4 regions of the Pseudoalteromonas sp. CuT4-3 genome follow, and region 1 is predicted to be linked to each of the others. Evidence: predicted binding sites of a transcription regulator. Region 1 holds the regulator's gene; each other region holds the start of a gene.

The links. The regulator sigma-54, encoded in region 1, starts transcription at its own class of promoters, with help from an activator protein. The targets are predictions, from matches to a motif close to GTTGGCACGNNNNTNGNNT.
Region 2: fliS (flagellar export chaperone FliS) is a predicted target of sigma-54. The motif match lies at 1,024-1,042, and genes of this name have one in related genera.
Region 3: VOI46_RS14825 (BON domain-containing protein) is a predicted target of sigma-54. The motif match lies at 819-837, and genes of this name have one in related genera.
Region 4: VOI46_RS12125 (flagellar basal body rod protein FlgF) is a predicted target of sigma-54. The motif match lies at 1,091-1,109, and genes of this name have one in related genera.

The regions. Positions count from the first base shown of each region.
Region 1 is NZ_CP142030.1:3,033,128-3,035,333, reverse strand. It holds gene VOI46_RS14040 (PTS sugar transporter subunit IIA) at 1-135, opposite strand, end outside; gene hpf (ribosome hibernation promoting factor) at 140-427, opposite strand; gene VOI46_RS14030 (RNA polymerase factor sigma-54) at 455-1,954, opposite strand; gene lptB (LPS export ABC transporter ATP-binding protein) at 2,024-2,206, opposite strand, start outside.
Region 2 is NZ_CP142030.1:2,619,560-2,621,765, forward strand. It holds gene VOI46_RS12060 (sigma-54 dependent transcriptional regulator) at 1-730, opposite strand, end outside; gene fliS (flagellar export chaperone FliS) at 1,087-1,488, shown strand; gene VOI46_RS12070 (hypothetical protein) at 1,493-1,789, shown strand; gene fliD (flagellar filament capping protein FliD) at 1,884-2,206, opposite strand, start outside.
Region 3 is NZ_CP142030.1:3,195,984-3,198,189, reverse strand. It holds gene VOI46_RS14830 (LiaF domain-containing protein) at 1-555, opposite strand, end outside; gene VOI46_RS14825 (BON domain-containing protein) at 873-1,439, shown strand; gene VOI46_RS14820 (YqaE/Pmp3 family membrane protein) at 1,505-1,663, shown strand; tRNA gene VOI46_RS14815 (tRNA-Ile) at 1,933-2,009, shown strand.
Region 4 is NZ_CP142030.1:2,633,627-2,635,832, reverse strand. It holds gene flgE (flagellar hook protein FlgE) at 1-969, shown strand, start outside; gene VOI46_RS12125 (flagellar basal body rod protein FlgF) at 1,146-1,889, shown strand; gene flgG (flagellar basal-body rod protein FlgG) at 1,911-2,206, shown strand, end outside.

The sequences.
Region 1 (2,206 bases):
AAGAATATCTTGTTGTGGTAAGTAGGGGAGCTTTTCATGAGCAAGCTCACTGATAAACTCTAAAATTCTTTTTTTACTACTAAAAAGGACCGCAGCTTTGCTGCAGTCCTGGCATACTAATGTACTTAATTTCATAATATTAGTGTCTAGCAAGCTTCTCTTTATGTTTTATGACTTGACGATCGAGCTTGTCAATCAACGAGTCTATAGCGGCATACATATCTTGGTGCTCTGTTGAGGCAAATAAATCTGCGCCACTTACATGAATAGTCGCTTCTGCTTTTTGGTTGAGTTTTTCTACATCGAGAATGACATGCACATTGCTAATATGATCTGAGTGCCTTTCTAGCTTTGCAAATTTATTATTTACATAGTCTCTAAGTGAATCAGTTACTTCTACGTGACGACCAGTTAGGTTTAGTTGCATAAGCATTTCCTCTTTGTTTTTTACGTCTTATATCAAACTCTTTCTCTGATTTGACGGTGGAATAGCTAGCGATTCACGGTATTTTGCTATTGTGCGTCTAGCTACTTTAATTCCTTGCTCTGCCAATATATCCGCAATTTTACTATCACTCAATGGTTTAGCTGAGTTTTCCGCGGCAATTAGCTTTTTAATTAGGGCACGTATTGCGGTTGATGAACACTCGCCGCCGTTTTCAGTGCTTACGTGGCTTGAGAAAAAATACTTAAGCTCAAAAATACCACGTGGCGTATGCATATATTTTTGCGTAGTAACACGCGAAATTGTCGATTCATGCATTTCTACCATTTCAGCAACATCGTTTAAAACCATTGGCTTCATGGCTTCTGGGCCATGTTCAAAAAATGCCTGTTGCTGTTTTACAATACAGTTTGTTACTTTGAGCAGCGTGTCGTTTCTGCTTTCAAGGCTTTTTATAAACCATTTAGCTTCTTGTAAGTGAGAACGAATAAATTGGCTATCACCACTTGATTTAACGGTACGTGACATAGCCGCGTACTGACTATTTACGCGTATTTTTGGCATGCTATCTGGGTTTAGCTCTACCACCCAGCGGCCTTTTATTTTTTTAACCGACACATCTGGTATTACATACTCCGACTCTTCCCTTACTATTGTATCTGCAGGTTTTGGGTTGAGGGTATGTATTAGGGTCATGACCTCTTTAAGCTCGTCTTCTTTAAGCTTAGTCTTTTTCATTAATGTACGATAGTCGCGTGCCGCTAATAGATCAATGTGATCGGTTAAGATCATTTTAGTTTGTTCTATAAAAGGGGTGTCTTTATCAAACTGGTTTAGCTGAATGCACAAGCACTCTTGTAAACTGCGCGCGGCTATACCTACAGGGTCAAATAACTGAATACGCTTTAAAACGGCTTCTATTTCATCAAGTTCAACTTCAACTTCGTCATCGTTTTCTTGGTTAAAGCTCTCTAAAATCTCTTCACAACTTAGCGTTAAAATACCCGAGTCATCTACAGCTTCTACAATGGCAATAGCAATGGCTTCATCAGTTGGGCTAAAAGGAGTAAGCTGAAGCTGCCACATTAAATACTCATGTAGCGTTTCAGTAGAGGCACCTTGATAAATAGACTCATCTTCCGGCATTGGGCCTGAGGATGCCGCAGGGGCTGCGCTCATGTACTCATCCCAAGTTACATCCATTGCCATATCATCGCTAACGGTGTCTTTATTTAAAGCTTCGCCACTGTCTTGCTCGTACTCGCTGGTTGTATCGTCAGCCGATGCGCTTACGGTTACATCATCCGTATCTGCTTTTTGTTCATTTTTTCCAGCCGACTCTTCCGTGTAATCTTGCTCTTCTACTTCTAATAGCGGGTTGCTATCAAGTGCTTCTTGTATTTCTTGCTGGAGATCCAATGTACTGAGCTGCAGCAAGCGAATCGCTTGTTGCAATTGTGGAGTCATTGTAAGTTGCTGGCCCATGCGCAGCTGTAATGATTGCCTCATGTATCTCTAACAATCCTTTTATGTTGTTATAATTAATATTAGCAGATGCTTGTAGGTATGGCTTAAATGTTACAGCCTAAATTGCTCGCCTAAATAAACATCGCGTACAGTTTTGTCATTTAATACGTGTTCTGGGGTGCCAGATGCAATTAGCTCCCCATGAGAAACAATGTAGGCTTTTTCACAAACATCAAGGGTTTCTCTTACATTGTGATCGGTAATTAATACGCCAATGCCACGGTTTTTAAGATG
Region 2 (2,206 bases), 410 kb from region 1:
CCCGCAATAGCTTAACTTGCATTTGCAGCGGCATATCGCCAATTTCATCTAAAAATAGCGTACCGCCTTGAGCCAATTCAAAGCGCCCTTTACGTGCAGAAATAGCGCCGGTAAACGCCCCTTTTTCGTGACCGAATAACTCGCTTTCGAGCAACTCTCCAGGAATAGCGCCACAGTTTACTGGTACAAACGGCCCAGTATTGCGTTTAGATAATAAATGGACGTTACGCGCAACCACCTCTTTACCTGTACCCGACTCGCCTAAAATAAGCACATTTGCATCGGTTTTAGCCACTTGCTCAATTAAAAAGCGTACGTTTTTAACAGCATCGGTTTCGCCAACTAAACCATCAAATGTTTTATGTGGTTTATGCTGCTTGTGACTCCCAGGAAGCATACGTTGGTACTGTTGGCAGTCGTGTAATAACTGTGTGGTTACTTCGTGATTAAACGGCTCACAAATTAAGCCCACCACATTAGCAATACTTAATAAGGGCTTGAGTGTTTCACCAATCAGTAAAAAAGGTAGGGTTGGAAAACGCTTAATTAAGCTTTCATGATCTAAGCTTTGCAATGCACCTAAAATAACAATGCATTCTTGTTGTTGATACTTACTAGATACTTGCTCAAAATCACTTTCGTCAAGTAACTGCACAGCTTCCCCAATAAAGGTAAGCGATGCATTTAATCCTATTGCACGGTTATTATTATTATCTAAAATCAAGATCATAGTTAGCGAGCCATAATTTCACTAATTTATTTTATTAGCTAAATTGTAAGCGAGATCTGAATGGATGCAAGTAATAGCGGCGGTTTTTTGACATAAACGCCAAAAAATAGACATTGCTATAAAACAATAATACTTAATAATTAAAACTTAAGTACTGGTTTATCAATTAATACTTAAAGCTAATATTCTGTACTACTTTTACTTAGTGCATAAAATTACTTTGGTCAAAAATATAAACTATAATTAGCTTAAGTTGAAAGCAACGATGCCGATAACTAAATAAACGCAAGATGCTTGGCATTAATATTGCTTTTGTTTCGTACAGACGATTTCACATATTTATTTAGGATTTCCCCATGGCTCATGTTTCATTAAAAAAATATTCTCAAGTGCGTGCCAGCAACATCGCTGAAATGGCGCCCTATGAGCAAATTAACCTTATTTTTAGTAACATAATTGGCCGTTTGGCCGCTACTAAAGGTTTTATTGAGCGCAAAGAAATAGAAAAAAAAGGCGAAAACCTTTCAGCATGTATTTTACTACTAGGTGCACTTCAAGATGCGCTTAACTTAGAAGTAGAGCAAGATCCTAGTATTTCTGATAATTTATTGGCGCTATACGCATACTGCCAACGCAGGTTAACTCAAGCTAATATAAATAATGATATTGAAGCAGTTGTTGAAGTTTCAAGCATCATTAAAGAAATAAAAGAAGGCTGGGATAGTATTCCTGTCGATCAGCGTATTCCTGCGGTATAAACTAATGGCTTTAGAGCAAATAAGCAAAGCTGAGTACATTAACCAATTACTCAGCCAAATTGAAGTATTAGTGCAAAGCAACAAAGCTGATGACGCGACGCCAATTATGGCTACTTTAAATAGTGAGCTTGAGCGCTGGTGCGAAAGCGATAACCCGCCTAACGCCGAGCAGCTTATGGCAGTTCAAACCAACATAAACAACATTAGTAAACAAGCAAATGCTGTAAAAAATGAATCATCTAAAGCCATAATTAAACAAAAAAAAACAGGTAAAGCTATCTCTGCCTACAAATCAGTTTAACTAAGTATCGCACGACGCTATTTAAACTTAATTGAGCATAAAAAAACCGTTTATAAAACGGTTTTTTTATATAGGCATTAACAAATTTTAATGGTTATGAATTGTTACTCACCACACCAGGCATATTTTCAAGCTGCGCTTGCACATAACTACTTGTAGAGTTAAGGCTCGCGACTAGTAAATCCATGGCGTTGTACTGAGCGTATAGCCTGTCAGATAAAGACTCCATTTTGCTGGCAAGGCTAAGACGTTGATCATCTAAATCGTCTAGTTGGTTAGTTTTACTGTCTATACGGTTTTGGATAATACCGTCAGAGTCTGTATAAAAGCTCATTAGCTCATCAAAAGACTGCGCAAAACCGCCCTCGTCTTCGTCATCACCTACAAAAAACTGCTGTACTAAATCTACATCAGATT
Region 3 (2,206 bases), 160 kb from region 1:
TGTTTTACCTTCTAGGTTAATTGTGGGGCCTTGGCGCTTATTAAGCGACACCGTTTTGTTTTCAAAACTACCTAATATACAAAACATTTTAGAAACTACATTAACGTGCTCTGGTACGTAAATTTCTTCGCTGCCAAAAATACAATTTACATGCACGGTAACATGTTGGTGGGCAAAAATAGCATCAGTAAAATCTAAAACAATCGACCCCATATAGTTTTGAATGTAAATATCTTTAGGCACCACCCATTGGCCGCTACGCTCGCTTGAGCCTAAAATGCTTCGCAGTGTTAAGTTTTCTTCATCCGCTTGTTGGGCGCTGTAGTTAGGGGCAAATTGCGTTTGCTTTTGAGCACTGTACTGGGTATCTGTAGTAAGGGTTAAATCCTCAACTAAATTAAGTAACGCAGTATTTTCGGTTGCTTCCATTGCACTGTCTAAGCGCCTTTCAAAGGCTTCAGCTGAAATAACGCCATGGCTGTAGTTATAAATAAGTTGGTCTATCACTTGTTCGCGAACTTGCTCTATTGGGCGGTCTTCAATTTTTACAGACATGGGAATAATCCTTTTTATATGAGTTACCACTGTACATAGCAAGTGGTGTACCAAAACTTAACTATCTATATATCAATGGCTTATTATTTTAATAACTCCGCTTAATTTATTATATTAACGATAGATTAACCAAAATAGCAATATAATCGTTATTTTCACCACTTAAGAAAGTTTTACCTAATAGCCTGTAAATGTTTACTCGGAGGTGTTTTTATTTATACCTAATAAAATTGCTAACTCCTTGAATTTAAAGTGTTAATAAAGTTGGCCTAAAGCTCGCATACATAAAAGTGTCTTTAATCAAAAGGAGAAAGATTATGAAAACATTCAACAAATCTATGATTGCGGCTTTAGTTCTAGGTACTACAGCTATGGGTGCTCAAGCGGGCACTTGGGAAAATGAAAGTAAAGATGCTTGGATTGATGGTAAGGCAGAAACAGTGCTTCTTATGAACACTAATCTAAACAACTTTGACATTAACACTGATGTAAAAAATGGCAAGGTAGTACTTACAGGTAAAGTAAACAGCGACCTTGATAAAGAGCTAGCTGAAGAACTTGTAATTAGCCTAGATGGCGTATCTGATGTAGAAAACAACCTAACTGTTGTGAAAAACATGGATATGGACGACAAAGACCGTGACACTATGGATGATGACGATAACGACTTAACTGACGCTAAAATCACCACAGTAATTACTACACGTTTCTTATTTGACTCAGAAGTTGACGGTACAGATATCGACGTTGATACCGACAACGGTATAGTAAAACTTAAAGGTTCTGTTGAAACAGAAGCTGAAAAGCAGTTAGCAGTAAAAATCGCTAAAAATGCTGAAGATGTTCGTGACGTAGTAGATGAACTAACTATTGTTGCTGAATAATACACTATACTAAAAAGCCCAGCTTAGCTGGGCTTTTTGCTTGTCATTTTTAAAGGAGCTACATCATGGATATCATTCGTATAATACTGTCGATTTTATTACCGCCACTGGGTGTATTTTTACAAGTTGGTTTAGGTATGCATTTTTGGCTAAATATTTTACTAACTTTACTAGGTTACTTCCCTGGTTTAATTCACGCTATCTACATTATTGCTAAAAAATAATGTGTGGTGTGTTCAATGTGAGCCGGCCACTTTTTTATAATTATTAAAATTGTAAAAAAGCGGCTTACATACTTCAGCGTTTATTTTTCTGTTATTTCCTGCCTATTCGCATGCAAAAAGATTACTATTTAAGCAGTCAGCTTACTGATTGTTAAAATAAAGGTTTTTGCTAGTGACAAGCCTTAAAAAACTTTTTATACTGCAACCCGCTTTAGTCGCTCAGTGGCTAAACGCTTCAAAAATTAACTACCACGTAGTTATACAAAGTTGGCCCCTTAGCTCAGTTGGTTAGAGCACACGACTCATAATCGTTAGGTCCCCAGTTCGAGTCTGGGAGGGGCCACCACTTTTACAAACTTTCCAAGTAAATACCTACTAACCGAAATTACCCTGTGCTACCTCTGTCCTACTTTTCAATATATCAAATTAATGTAATTTTGTAACTTTTTTGACTTCTAGAATTAACGATGTAATTTTCTATCGCTGGTTCGATATTGTCTGTTGTTTTAATATCCTAAATTATGTTTAATAAAAAGATAATTT
Region 4 (2,206 bases), 400 kb from region 1:
GGTGATACCACATCGGTAAGTCTAAGTACAACTAACCCAATTCAAATTCCTGATTCATCTGGTTCGCCTCGCGCAACCGAAAACGTATTTTTATCGTTCAACTTAGATGCAACAGCGGATGCAACAGGCCTCGATTTTGATCCGACATCGAACGGTACCTATAATTCGTCGACGTCTACTACTGTTTACGACTCATTAGGTGAACCACATATTCTGCAATACTTTTTTGTAAAAGAAGAAGATGCAGCTGCAGGTGGTACAGACAATAGCTGGGAAGTATACGCTACGCTTGATGGTAAAGTGGTAGACGGTACATCTGGTGCAGAGCAAACAACTACACCATATACACCTATTACCACACTTGGTTTTGATTCTAGCGGTTTACCCGCCACAACAGATGGTGTAGCAAATACTAACGCCACCACGTTTGATGAAATTAATTTACCGGCAGGTGCAGGTACTGGTTTATCGTCAATGCTTGATAACGGCGCAACATTCCCAAGTACAGGTATTGAGCTAAACTGGCGTGATGAAAACAACACAGCTGGCCGTATTCCAACTCAGTACTCAAGTGGCTTTGAAGTAAAAGCACTTGACCAAGATGGTTCTACAGTGGGTCGTTTAGCGGGCATTGATATTGGCACAGACGGTAAAATTGTTGCCTCATACAGCAATGGCGATTCAACCTACTTAGGCCAAGTTGCTATGGTTCGCTTTCCAAACTCTCAAGGCCTTTCGCAAGTAGGCGATACCAGCTGGAAGCAAAGTATAGACTCTGGTGAGCCAGTGGCCGGTGAAGCAGGCTCGGGTACTTTTGGTAGTATTAATTCATCCGCGCTTGAGCAATCAAATACCAACTTAACAAACGAATTAGTTGATTTGATTACCGCTCAACGTAACTACCAAGCAAACTCAAGAGCGCTTGAAGTTAACTCAACAATTCAGCAAAGTATTTTGCAGATTCGATAAGTTAACCTTATTTTTGGTTAAGATTTTAAGGCTGCATTTTTGCAGCCTTTTTTGTAGCTATGTAGCTAAAACTAGCGTAGCTGAACCGTTCAATACCTTCCTTATATTGCGTCAAATTTAACCTGGCATCTATTTTGCATTTATCAACTCAGAGATTTTTTATGTGAGTCGATGTTATGGACAAAATGGTCTACATTGCAGCCTCTGGCGCTAAGCAAAGCCTACAAGGGCTTGCACTTAAAGCCAATAATTTGGCAAACGCAAACACCACAGGCTTTAAAGCTGACTTTGCGCAAGCGCGCTCTATGCAAGCATTTGGCGAGGGCTTGCCAACGCGCGTGTTTTCAATGCAAGAGCGACCAGGTTCTAACATGACCTCTGGCGGCATAATCGAAACAGGTCGTGATTTAGATATTGCCATGAGCGATAACGCCTGGCTTGCGGTTCAAGATGACTCAGGAAACGAAGCCTATACAAAAGTAGGCACGCTAAACATTACTGCGCAAGGTATGTTGGTAACAAGTCATGGTCGTCAAGTTATTGGCGAAGGTGGCCCCGTAATTTTACCGGTTCCTATAGAAAAAATAAGTTTTAGTGAAGATGGCGCCATACAGGTTCGCCCGCAAGGGGCACCAGCCAATTTTTTAGAAGAAGTAGACACGCTGCGCGTTGTTGAAGGAAACAGCAGAGAGCTTGAAAAAGGCAACGATGGTTTATTTAGACCTGTACCAGGGCAAACCGTCGATACCTCTGCAAATGTAAAAGTGTTAAGTGGTGCACTGGAAATGTCTAACGTTAATCCAGTTCACGAAATGGTCGATATGATCAACCACCAACGTCAATTTGAGCTACAAGTAAAACTAATGAAAACAGCTGAAGAGATTGACGAACGTCAAGATCAGTTGATGCGCATAGTTTAACTTTAAAATGAGGGCATACTTATGAATCCTGCATTGTGGATAAGTAAAACAGGGCTAGACGCTCAACAAACTGATATTTCAGTTATTTCAAATAACTTGGCGAATGCCAGTACCGTAGGTTACAAAAAAAGCCGCGCTATTTTTGAAGATTTACTGTATCAAAACATCAACCAGCCTGGCGGGCGATCTTCACAAGATACCGAGCTGCCATCAGGCCTAATGCTAGGTGCTGGTGCAAAAGTGGTTGCTAACCAAAAAGAGTTTACGCAAGGTAATATGCTCACCACCGAAAATTCACTCGATTGGATGATTTCAGG